Regions from separate parts of the Streptomyces sp. NPDC001231 genome, predicted to be linked through region 2. Evidence: riboswitches for the same ligand, from Rfam matches in the RefSeq annotation. Region 2 holds a riboswitch; each other region holds the start of a gene.
The links. Region 2 has a riboswitch for thiamine pyrophosphate ahead of thiO (glycine oxidase ThiO). Riboswitches for the same ligand answer to the same signal wherever they lie in the genome.
Positions count from the first base shown of each region.

Region 1 (4,022 bases), on a different contig from region 2:
GCCGGCGGGCGGTCAGCGAGGCGTCGACCAGCTTCAGCGCGGACTCCCGGCGCCGCACGGTCCAGGCGTGCACCGCGAGGATCGCGCCCACCGCGGCGAACTGGACGATCGTCAGGACCGCGGCGGTGGCCAGGTCGAAGATCTCGGACGTCTGCCGGTAGATCTCCACCTCGAGGGTCGAGAAGGTCGGGCCGCCGAGGATCTGCACCACACCGAAGGAGGTGAACGTGAACAGGAAGACCATGAGCGCGGCGGCGGCGACCGCGGGCGCCAGCGCGGGCAGGGTGACCTTGCGCCAGGCGGCGAGCGGCGAGGCGCCGAGCATCCGGGCCGCCTCCTCCTGGCGCGGGTCGAGCCCCGCCCACAGACCGCCCACGGTCCGTACGACGACGGCGTAGTTGAAGAAGACGTGGGCGAGCAGGATCGCCCAGACCGTGGTGTCCAGCCGTACGCCCCACAGTTCGTCGAGCAGGCCGCCGCGCCCGACCAGCGCGAGGAACGCGGTGCCGACCACGACCGTGGGCAGCACGAACGGCACGGTGACGACGGCCCGCAGGACCTGCCGGCCGGGGAAGTCGAGGCGCGCGAGGACATAGGCGCCGGGCAGGGCTACGAGCAGGGTGAGCACGGTGGAGGCGAGCGCCTGCCAGGTGGTGAACCACAGCACGTGCCGGATGTCGGACTGCCCGAGCACATCGGCGATCCGCCCCAACCGCCAGGCCCCGTCGGCCTCCAGACCGCGCCGGACGATCGCGGCCACGGGGTAGGCGAAGAACGCCGCGAAGAACGCGACGGGCACGGCCATGAGACCGAGCCGCGCCGCGTTCCCCGTCCGGCGGCCGCGTCCGCGGCCTACCTGAGGACGAGCGAGGTCCACGACTTGACCCACTGGTCACGGTTGGCGGCGATCTTGGCGGGGGCCATGGTCTCGGGGTTCTTGGCCTGGGGGCCGTACTCCGCGAACTCCGGGGGGACCTGGGCGCCTTCGCGCACCGGGTAGACGAACATGTTCAGCGGCATGTCGTCCTGGAACTTCTTGGTGATCAGGAAGTCCAGGAGGGCCTTGCCCCCTTCGGTGTTCCCGGCGTTGGCGAGCAGTCCCGCGTACTCGACCTGGCGGAAGCAGGTGCCCTGCGCGACGCCGGTCGGCGCGGTCTTCGGCCGCGGGTCGGCGTAGATGACCTCGGCGGGCGGCGAGGAGGCGTAGGAGACGACGAGGGGACGGTCGCCCTTGGCCTTCCTGCCGCCGGCGGATCCGGAGAACTCCTGGTTGTAGGCCTGCTCCCAGCCGTCGACGACCTTGACGCCGTTGGCCTTGAGCTTCTTCCAGTAGTCCTGCCAGCCCTTGTCGCCGTACTGGGCGGCGGTGCCGAGCAGGAAGCCGAGGCCGGGCGAGGAGGTGGCGGCGTTCTCGGTGACGAGGAGGTTCTTGTACTCCGGCTTGACCAGGTCGTCGAACGAGGCGGGCGGGGTCAGCTTGTGGTCGGCGAAGTACTTCTTGTCGTAGTTGACGCAGATGTCGCCGGTGTCGATGGGCGTGACCCGGTGCTTCGCCTCGTCGACGCGGTACTGCGGCAGGATCAGGTCCGAACCCTTCGGCTCGTACGACTGGAACAGCCCGTTGTCCAGGGCGCGGGACAGCAGCGTGTTGTCGACGCCGAAGAAGACGTCGCCCTGCGGGTTGTCCTTGGTGAGGATGGCCTTGTTGACGGCCTGGCCGGCGTCGCCGTCCTCGAGGACCTTGACCTTGTAGCCGGAGCTCTTCTCGAAGTCCGCGATGACGCTCTTGGAGACGGCCCATGAGTTGTGGCTGACCAGGGTCACCGTCCTGGAGCCGGCCGAACTCTTCTCGCCCGGCGACGAACCGCACGCCGACAGCGTGACCAGGCCGAGCCCGACCGCCACGGCGGCGAACGTCTTGGTGTGCACTGAAGTCCTCCTGGGGGTTGGCCAGGAAGAGACGCGGCCCTGCCCGGGATCCGCGAGGGACACCCGGGCAGGGCACAACAGCTTGAGTGATGACCGAACTTCCTACCCAGAATGACCTGGGCGAGGTTCAGAGGGTCTGCGGCCGGTGCCGCACTCTCAGCGCTGTGGCGCTCCCCTGTCGGAATATGAAGATGTGTGCGGTATCAGCCTACCGTCCGGCTACCTTTCGGTGGCAGCCAGCTGACCGCAGGCGCCGTCGATCTCCTGCCCGCGGGTGTCCCGGATGGTCACCGGCACACCGTGGGCGGCGATCGCCTCGACGAACGCCTTCTCGTCCTCGGGGCGGGACGCCGTCCACTTGGAGCCGGGCGTCGGGTTCAGCGGGATGAGGTTGACGTGCACCGGCCTGCCCTTGAGCAGCCGGCCGAGCCGGTCGCCGCGCCACGCCTGGTCGTTGATGTCCCGGATCAGCGCGTACTCGATGGACAGCCTGCGCCCGGACCTGGCGGTGTACTCGAATCCGGCGTCGAGCACCTCCCGCACCTTCCACCGCGTGTTGACCGGGACGAGCGTGTCGCGCAGCTCGTCGTCCGGTGCGTGCAGGGAGATGGCGAGGCGGCACTTGAAGCCCTCGTCGGAGAACCGGTGGATGGCCGGAACCAGACCCACCGTCGAGACGGTGATCCCGCGCTGGGACAGGCCGAGCCCGTCCGGCTCGGGGTCGGTCAGGGCTCGGATGGCGCCGACGACGCGGTTGTAGTTGGCGAGCGGCTCGCCCATGCCCATGAAGACGATGTTCGACAGGCGCGCGGGACCACCGGGGACCTCTCCGTCCCGCAGGGCGCGCATCCCGTCCACGATCTGGTGCACGATCTCGGCGGTGGACAGGTTCCGGTCGAGCCCGGCCTGTCCCGTGGCGCAGAACGGGCAGTTCATTCCGCAGCCCGCCTGCGAGCTGATGCACATGGTCACCCGGTCCGGGTAGCGCATGAGCACCGACTCCACGAGCGTGCCGTCGAACAGGCGCCACAGCGTCTTGCGCGTGGTCCCCTCGTCGGTCGACAGATGCCGTACGACCGTCATCAGCTCGGGAAGCAGCGCCTCCTGGAGCTTGGCGCGGGATCCGGCGGGGATGTCGGTCCACTGCTCCGGGTCGTGCGCGTACCGCGCGAAGTAGTGCTGCGAGAGCTGCTTGGCACGGAACGGCTTCTCGCCGATCGCGGCGACGGCCTCCTTGCGCTCGGCGGGCGACAGGTCGGCAAGGTGCCGCGGCGGCTTCTTGGCACCGCGCGGGGCGACGAAAGTGAGTTCTCCGGGCTTGGGCATGGTGGTACCAGTGTCGCAGATCCACTTGGGTGACCTGCGGCTGTCGCTCCCTACGGCTGTCGTTAGCAGTCGTCACCGGTCGCTACTGAGCGGCCTCGGACGGCCCACAGACGGCCCAGGGGCGATCACGCGTCGACTGCCGGCCACTCGTCGAGCCACACCCTGACCTGGTGGGTATGGGCGTGCCAGAAGACCTCAAGCTCGCCCTTGATGATCTCCACGGCGAAGAAGTGTGCACTGCCACCGGCCTCGCCGCACGTAGACGGCGTGCCGAACGCCATAGCGCCGGCGGAGACCACGGCCATGCCGCACGGGATGGACCGGCCCACGCCGCTCGAAGGCGGGCCAGTCATTCGTCCGCTCGACCACAGACGTCAGCACAGCACGGGCATCCGCGATGAGCACCTGCGCCGGTACCCGAAGCACCGTCTCTGAGCAGGGGAAGAGCCGTCGTCGACTGTCGTCATCTGTCATCGTTGAGCACCCCCGCACGGCCCAGAGACGGCCCGCGCGGGGGTGTCGCGGTGCGCCCCTTGATGCGAACTACGGGTGCGACGGTTGCCGGGGCCTACCCGGCTGGTTAGGCAGTCACCTCAGGTGGGCAACGATCGCCCTGGATCGACTGCCCACTGCGCACCACTGCGTTACGTGTGCCGTCCGTATGATCTCGCGCATGACAGCTGAACACCCGGAGCCCGCGGCACAGAGCGAACTGCGTGCATCTCATGCCGACCGCGAAAGGGTGGTGGAGCGACTGCGGGACGCAG
Region 1 is NZ_JBIAXS010000006.1:205,731-209,752, reverse strand. Features, by position in the region: gene ACFY3J_RS10075 (ABC transporter permease) at 1-805, opposite strand, end outside; gene ACFY3J_RS10070 (thiamine ABC transporter substrate binding subunit) at 853-1,929, opposite strand; TPP riboswitch at 2,011-2,116, opposite strand; gene rlmN (23S rRNA (adenine(2503)-C(2))-methyltransferase RlmN) at 2,149-3,255, opposite strand; gene ACFY3J_RS10060 (hypothetical protein) at 3,381-3,560, opposite strand; gene ACFY3J_RS10055 (DUF1707 domain-containing protein) at 3,929-4,022, shown strand, end outside.
Region 1: another riboswitch for thiamine pyrophosphate. It lies ahead of ACFY3J_RS10070 (thiamine ABC transporter substrate binding subunit); the one in region 2 lies ahead of thiO (glycine oxidase ThiO).

Region 2 (4,022 bases):
CTGGAAGTTGTGCGGGTTGCGGATGCCGAGCCCGGACCCGATGGGCGAGCCCAGGGGCATGATCGCGGCGCAGCCCACGTCCTCCAGCTTCCGCGCCAGCACCGGATCGTCGTTCGTGTACGGCAGCACCGTGAACCCGTCGTCGACCAGCGTCTCCGCCGCGTCCAGCAGCTCGATCGGGTCCGGCAGCAGCGTGCGCTCGTCGGCGACGACCTCCAGCTTGACGAGGTCCGTGCCCAGCGCCTCCCGCGCCAGCCGGGCGGTGAGCACCGCCTCACCCGCGGTGAAGCAGCCCGCGGTGTTGGGCAGCACCCGGATCCCGAGCGACTCCAGCACCGACAGCACGGAGCCGCGCACCGAGGGGTCCACCCGCCGCATGGCGACCGTGGTCAGCTCCGTGCCGGAGGCTGTGAGCGCCCGCTCCAGTACCTCCAGGCTGGGCGCGCCGCCGGTGCCCATGATCAGCCGGGAGGTGAAGGACGTACCACCGAGGACGAAGGGATCGTCGGCCATGGCTCAGCCTCCCTGGACGGCGGTCAGCACTTCGACGCGGTCGCCCTCGGCCAGGGCCGTGGACGACCACCGCGCGCGCGGGACGACGGTCTCGTTGAGGGCGGCGGCCACCCCGGAGGGCGCCGCGCTCAGGGTCCGCACGACGGTGTCGAGGGACGTGCCGGGCGTGACCCGGCGGGGCTCGCCGTTGACGGAGATGTTCATACGGGCCGCTCCGTGAGTGCCGTGGTGTGAAAACGCCTGGGGGAGAAGGGACGGACCTCGTCCGGCAGCTCGCCGGTGGTCAGGACGTGCGCCATGGCGTCACCGGTGACCGGCGTGAGCAGCACGCCGTTGCGGAAGTGCCCGGTGGCCAGCAGCAGGCCGTCCAGCCCGGTCGGGCCGAGCAGCGGCGCGTTGTCGGGGGAGCCGGGCCGGAGTCCCGCCCGGGTCTCCGTGAGCGGCAGCTCGGTGATCCCGGGCACCAGCTCGTGCGCGTCGCGCAGCAGCTCGTACACGCCGCCCGCCGTCACCGTCGTGTCCCAGCCCAGCTCCTCGCTCGTGGCCCCGACGACCAGCTCGCCGCTGAGCCGCGGCACCAGGTAGACCTGGCTGCCGCGCACCACGGCGCGCACGGTACGGCTCAGGAACGGCGCGTACCGCTTCGGTACCGTCAGCCGCAGCACCTGCCCCTTCACCGGCCGCACCGGCGGCAGCACGTCGTCCGGGACGCCCCCGAGCCGTCCGCTGTGGCTGCCCGCCGCGAGCACCACGCGGTCCGCGGCCGGCGCGGTGCCGTCGCGCAGCACACAGCCCGTGGCGCGGTCGCGGGCGACGGTGAGCCGCTCGGCCCACCCGCGGTGGAAGACCACGCCCGCCCGCTCGCAGGCCGTGACCAGGGCGCCGGCGAGCCGCCGCGGGTCGATCTGGTGGTCGCCGTCCACCCTCAGCCCGCCGCGGACGCCCGGCGCGAGCATCGGTTCGAGCCGGCGGCACTCCCGCCCGGACAGCCACTCGGAGTCCAGGCCCGAACGGCGTTGAAGGTCGTGCAGTTCCCGCAGGTGGGCGCGGTCGTCGGCGTCCAGTGCGACGGCGAGGGTGCCGCAGCGGCGGTAGCCGAGGTCGTGGCCGGTCAGCCCGGTCAGCTCGGCCACGAAGTCCGGGTAGCGGCGGGCGGAGGCCAGGTTGAGTCCGAGCAGGGTCTGCTCGCCGTAGTGCAGTTCGGTGACGGCGGCCAGCATCCCGGCGGCCACCTGTGCGGCCCCGCCGCCCGGCTCGGGGTCCACCACGGCCGTGGTGAACCCGCGCTGCGCCGAGCGCCAGGCCGTCACCAGCCCGATGATCCCGCCCCCCACGACGAGGACGTCTGATGTACGTGGCAACGACATGGGCGTCCAGCTCCTCCCTTCGCCGGCATGACCCGGATCAGGTTCGTACGGTCGGAGGCCGCCAGCCTCCCTCTCAGCCCGGTGCGTCCGGGCTCCCGCGAGTGCTTGTACGGTGGCCACCCTAGCCCGCGGAGCGTCGCCCCAGTAAGGGAGCCTTCCGTCCGGGCCGAGTACGCCGGGTACGCCGAGTACGCGGAGACGGGACGTCGTACGAGGCCATCCGGCGGGTACCAGGGGAGACGACCGGCTCGACTTCCGGTACGGCCGGCCCAAGCGGGACGGAACGCCCCCTGACTGACGGCCTGTCAGTTGACTTATGGTGATCAGGTGAGCGACCAGACGCAGGAACAGGGCACATCAGGGCCGCGGCGCGTGGTCGTCGCGGGCGCGGGCATGGCCGGCGTGCAGACCGCGGTCGCCCTGCGCGAGCAGGGCTTCACCGGCACCGTGACACTGATCGGCGCCGAACCCCACCAGCCCTACGACCGGCCGCCGCTGTCCAAGGCCGTCCTGCTGGGCAAGGCCGAGGGTTCCGCCTTCGACATCGACTTCGAGGCGCTCGACCTCGAACTGAGGCTCGGCTGCGAGGCGCTGGCCGTGCGGCCCGACGCGCATGTGCTGGAGACCTCGGCCGGTCCGGTGCCGTACGACGTCCTCGTCCTGGCCACCGGTGCCGAACCGATTCGGCTGCCCGGCGCGGAGGGCGTTCCCGGGGTCCACCTGCTGCGCACCCTGGACGACGCCGAACGGCTGCGGCCGGTGCTCACCGAGCAGCACGACATCGTGGTCGTCGGCGCGGGCTGGATCGGCGCCGAGTTCGCCACCGCCGCGCGCGAGGCGGGCTGCGCCGTGACCGTCGTGGAGGCCGCGGACCGGCCGCTCGCGGGGGCGCTGCCCGCGGAGGTGGCCGAGCCGATGACCGCCTGGTACGCCGACAGCGGCGCCGAACTGCGTACCCACGCGCGCGTGGAGCGCGTCGAACCCGGCGCGGTGGTGCTCGACGACGGCGCGCGGCTGCCCGCGGGCGCCGTCGTGGTCGGCATCGGCGCGCGCCCCGCCACCGGCTGGCTGGCCGGCTCCGGCATCGAGCTGGGCCGGCACGGGGACGTGCTGGCCGACGACCACCTGCGCACGTCCGTGCCGGACGTGTACGCGGTCGGCGACTGCGCCTCCTTCCCCTCGGGCAGGTACGGCGAGCGCCTGCTGATCCACCACTGGGACAACGCGCTCCAGGGCCCGCGCACGGTCGCGGCCGACATCGTCGGCCTCACCCCCGTGGTCTACGACCCGGTCCCGTACTTCTGGTCCGAGCAGTTCGGGCGCTTCGTGCAGTACGCCGGTCACCACACGTCGGCCGACACCGTCGTCTGGCGCGGCGATCGCACCGGACCGGCGTGGACGGTCTGCTGGCTCCGCGAGGGCCGGCTCGTCGCTCTGCTGGCCGTCGGCCGACCGCGGGATCTGGCGCAGGGGCGGCGGCTGATCGAGTCCGGCACGCCCATGGATCCGCGGCTGCTGGCGGACCCGGCGAAGCCCCTGAAGACGGCGACGGCATGAGGCACGCGGCCCCGAGTGGACGGGCCTGGCTTCCGAGTGGCAGTGGCAGATGGCACGCTTGTTTCCGTGACCGAGATTGACACGAAGATCGACGCTCTCGTCCCTGCCTGGCTCACCCTTCCCGACATCGCCGAACAGCTCGGCGTCGAGGTGACACGTGTGCGGCAACTGGTCAAGGAGGGCCAGCTCATCGCCGTACGCAGGGGTGAGAACCGCGCGCTGCACGTCCCCGCCGCCTTCATCGACGGCGACAAGGTCGTCAAGGGCCTGTCCGGCACCCTGACGCTCCTGAGGGACGACGGCTTCACGGCCGAAGAGATGATCGAATGGCTGTTCACCCCCGACCCGACCCTGCCGGGCACCCCCGCCCAGGCCCTCAATGAGAACCGCGGCACAGAGGTGAAGCGCCGCGCCCAGGCCCTCGCCGTCTGACCCGGCCACCCGCCTGCGCACCCGGCCCCGGCTCCCCCCGCCGGGGCCTCGGTGTCCACGTCGGCCCGGCGGGCGCGGCGGGTAGGGTCCGTCCGAGTGGTCGGACGAGCCACCCAACCGACGAGCCGGGGGGAACCCGCGTATGCCTGAGAC
Region 2 is NZ_JBIAXS010000002.1:374-4,395, forward strand. Features, by position in the region: gene ACFY3J_RS02745 (thiazole synthase) at 1-513, opposite strand, end outside; gene thiS (sulfur carrier protein ThiS) at 517-717, opposite strand; gene thiO (glycine oxidase ThiO) at 714-1,880, opposite strand; TPP riboswitch at 1,877-1,989, opposite strand; gene ACFY3J_RS02760 (NAD(P)/FAD-dependent oxidoreductase) at 2,208-3,437, shown strand; gene ACFY3J_RS02765 (Rv2175c family DNA-binding protein) at 3,504-3,869, shown strand; gene thiE (thiamine phosphate synthase) at 4,012-4,022, shown strand, end outside.

Region 3 (4,022 bases), on a different contig from region 2:
ATCACGCCGACGACCGTACGAGACTCCACTGCCGCCTACGAACCAGTTTTTCGAGGCGAGTCGACCTGCCCTCCTGCGCAGAAGCAGCATGGTTCCATGCGGCCGGCGGCTGGGTAGCCCCGCTCAGCAGAAGAACTACCCAGCCGCTCCATCAGTCCGCGATGGGCAGGTACACCCGGTTCCCCGCCTCCGCGAACTCCTTCGACTTCTGCAGCATGCCCTCAGCGATCTCCTCCGCCGTGGCCCCCTCAGCCGCTGCACCGCCGAACCGCTCTGTGATGCTTTGGCTAATCTTCATCGAGCAGAACTTCGGGCCGCACATCGAGCAGAAGTGGGCCGTCTTGGCGGGTTCCGCCGGGAGGGTCTCGTCGTGGAACTCCCGTGCCGTGTCCGGGTCGAGGGAGAGATTGAACTGGTCCTCCCACCGGAACTCGAAGCGGGCGTCGGACAGTGCGTCGTCCCACTCCTGCGCGCCCGGGTGCCCCTTGGCGAGGTCGGCCGCGTGGGCGGCGATCTTGTAGGTGATGACGCCGGTCTTGACGTCGTCACGGTTGGGCAGCCCCAGGTGCTCCTTGGGCGTCACGTAGCAGAGCATGGCCGTGCCCCACCAGGCGATCATCGCGGCGCCGATGCCGGAGGTGATGTGGTCGTACGCCGGGGCGACGTCCGTCGTCAGCGGGCCGAGCGTATAGAACGGAGCCTCATCGCAGATCTCCTGCTGAAGGTCGATGTTCTCCTTGATCTTGTGCATCGGGACATGGCCCGGGCCCTCAATCATGGTCTGTACGTCCAAACGCCTGGCGATCCGGCCGAGTTCCCCGAGCGTGCGCAGTTCCGCGAACTGTGCCTCGTCGTTGGCGTCCGCGATCGAGCCGGGCCGGAGTCCGTCGCCCAACGAGTACGTGACGTCGTAGGCGGCGAGGATCTCGCAGAGCTCCTCGAAGTTCTCGTAGAGGAACGACTCCTTGTGGTGCGCCAGGCACCAGGCGGCCATGATCGAGCCGCCGCGCGAGACGATTCCGGTCTTACGGTTCGCGGTCAGCGGCACGTAGGCGAGGCGTACCCCGGCGTGGACGGTCATGTAGTCCACGCCCTGTTCGGCCTGCTCGATGACGGTGTCCTTGTAGATCTCCCAGGTCAGTTCCTCGGCCTTGCCGTCGACCTTCTCCAGGGCCTGGTAGAGCGGGACCGTGCCGATGGGGACGGGGGAGTTGCGCAGCACCCACTCACGGGTGGTGTGGATGTTGCGGCCGGTGGAGAGGTCCATGACCGTGTCGGCGCCCCAGCGGGTCGCCCAGGTCATCTTCTCCACCTCCTCCTCGATGGAGGAGGACACCGCGGAGTTTCCGATATTGGCGTTGACCTTCACCAGGAACCGCTTGCCGATGATCATCGGCTCGATCTCCGGGTGGTTGACGTTGGCCGGCAGCACCGCGCGGCCCGCCGCGATCTCCTCGCGGACGGTCTCGGGAGCAACGTTCTCCCGGATGGCCACGAACTCCATCTCCGGCGTGATCTCCCCGCGGCGCGCGTAGGCGAGCTGCGTCACCGCTCCTCCGTCGCGGCCGCGGCGCGGCTGGCGCGGCCGTCCCGGAAACACCGCGTCGAGGTTGCGCAGACCGCCGCGTGGCGAGGTGTGCTTGATCCCGTCGTCCTCGGGACGGACGGGACGGCCCGCGTACTCCTCGGTGTCGCCGCGGGCCACGATCCAGTTCTCCCGCAACGGCGGCAGGCCCCTGCGGACATCGGTACCGACGAGTGGATCGGTGTACGGGCCGGAGGTGTCGTACAGCGTGACGGACTGCCCGTTGGTGAGGTGCACCTGACGGACCGGCACTCGCAGATCGGGGCGTGAGCCCTCCACGTAGCCCTTGTGCCAGCCGATGGACTTCCCGGCCTCCCCGCCGGAGGCGTCGGAATCGATCCGCTCCGCGTCGCTGGAGATCTGCTTGGAGGCAGGCGTGCGTACGTCCTTGTTGGTCATGAGACCTACTCCCTACGCCGGCATTACCCGGTAACAGGTTCAGCGGTCGACGCAGCGGTGTCCGTCTGCCGGCGTTTCCTGTGAAACATCGCACGTTCCACGTGAAACATCGCAAAGACGGAGGTCAGCGCCCTCTCAGCCCGGTGCTCCGAGCTCCCGCGTGTGCAAAGGTGCCTCCACGCTAGCGTCATTTGTGGCGCGGTGAACAGTGGGCCTGTGCCGTTCTTGCGATGATCGGGCGGTGACCACGACAGAGCAGTTCCCCCATCCGCCGCCCGAGCCCCGACGCGGACAGGACTTCCGGCACGGCCAGGAAGCCACCGCCACGGGCCACGGACACGGACCCGCGACCGGTGGCGGGCACGGGCCGGGGAGCAGTACCGGGCACGGCCCGGGGAACGGCACCGGGCACGGCCCGGGGAACGGCACCGGGCACGGCCCGGGAAGCGGTGGCGGGCACAGTCACAGCCACGGACCGGCCGCACCCGTGTCGAAACACCTCCGCAAGGTGATCGCGGCGATCCTCATCCCGTTCGCCGCACTGGTGGCTGCCGGACTCGCCGTGCTGTGGCCCGGCGGCGCCCCGTCGCACGAGCGCACCGGGGTGGGCTTCGACCGGCAGACGCAGCAGGCCACCGTCGTCGAGGTGCTCCGGGTCAGCTGCCAGTCGGTGAACGCCTCCGGGGGCACACCGACCGGCGACACCTCCACCGCCGAGGGTTCCTCCGCGCAGCAGCAGGCCGGGAACTGCAAGAAGGCCACGATCCGGGTGGACGGCGGCAAGGACAAGGGCCGTACCTTCACCGAGATCGTGCAGCCCGACCAGTCCCGGCAGCTGCACCAGGGCGAGAAGGTCGTGGTCGCCTACGAGCCCTCGGCACCCAAGGACTTGCAGTATTCGGTCACCGACGTCAACCGGCGCTTCCCGATGGCGCTGCTGGCCGGTCTCTTCGCACTCGCCGTCGTGGTCGTCGGGCGGATGCGGGGCGTGATGGCGCTGGTCGCGCTGGCCATCAGCTTCCTGGTGCTGAACCTCTTCATCCTGCCCGCGATCCTGCAGGGCTCGAACCCTCTGGTCGTGGCGGTGGTGGGGGCCAGCGCCATCATGCTGATCGCGCTGTACATGTGTCACGGCCTGTCCGCCCGTACCTCGGTCGCGGTGCTCGGCACGCTGATCTCGCTGATGCTGATCGGCTTCCTGGGCTCGCTGTTCATCGGCTGGGCCGCGCTGACCGGCAACACCGACGACAGCACCGGTCTGATCCACGGCCTGTATCCGTCGATAGACATGAGCGGCCTGCTGCTCGCCGGTGTCATCATCGGCTCGCTCGGCGTCCTGGACGATGTGACGGTGACACAGACCTCGGCGGTCTGGGAGCTGCACGAGGCCAACCCCGCGATGGGCTGGCGCGGGCTGTACCGTGCGGGCATCCGTATCGGACGCGACCACATCGCCTCCGTCGTCAACACCCTCGTCCTCGCGTACGCGGGTGCCGCGCTCCCGCTGCTGCTGCTGTTCTCCATCGCGCAGAGCAGCGTGACGACCGTCGCCACCAGTGAGCTCGTCGCGGAGGAGATCGTGCGCACACTGGTGGGCTCGATCGGCCTGGTCGCCTCCGTTCCGGTCACCACGGCGCTGGCGGCACTCGTGGTCTCGGCCGACCGCACGGGACGGACGCAGGCCGCGGCACAGGCCACCCTGCCCGCTCCGACGCGCGGTGGAAGGGGCAGGCGTCGCAGGCGCTGACTGCGTACGCGGGGGCTGCTTGGACGGCCGACGAAGCGTTCCTGCACCCCCTGAGGCCGTGGCGAAGCGTTACACCACCACCCGCGTCCGCTGCCGTGACGCCTCAGCCCGCGCTCTGCTCCTCCGCCAGGATGCGGTCCAGGGCTTCGTCGAGGTGGGCGTCGAAGTCGGCCAGCGCACCCTCCTGGCCCAGGGGCACCAGCTTGTCCGTACGGTCCAGGAACGCCACCAGCGGCGCCGTCGAGGAGCGGAACAGCGCCCGGTCGCCGCCGACCTGAAGCCGGATCAGGA
Region 3 is NZ_JBIAXS010000005.1:98,086-102,107, forward strand. Features, by position in the region: gene ACFY3J_RS08165 (hypothetical protein) at 1-2, opposite strand, end outside; gene thiC (phosphomethylpyrimidine synthase ThiC) at 152-1,984, opposite strand; TPP riboswitch at 1,977-2,154, opposite strand; gene ACFY3J_RS08175 (YibE/F family protein) at 2,226-3,731, shown strand; gene ACFY3J_RS08180 (SsgA family sporulation/cell division regulator) at 3,835-4,022, opposite strand, start outside.
Region 3: another riboswitch for thiamine pyrophosphate. It lies ahead of thiC (phosphomethylpyrimidine synthase ThiC); the one in region 2 lies ahead of thiO (glycine oxidase ThiO).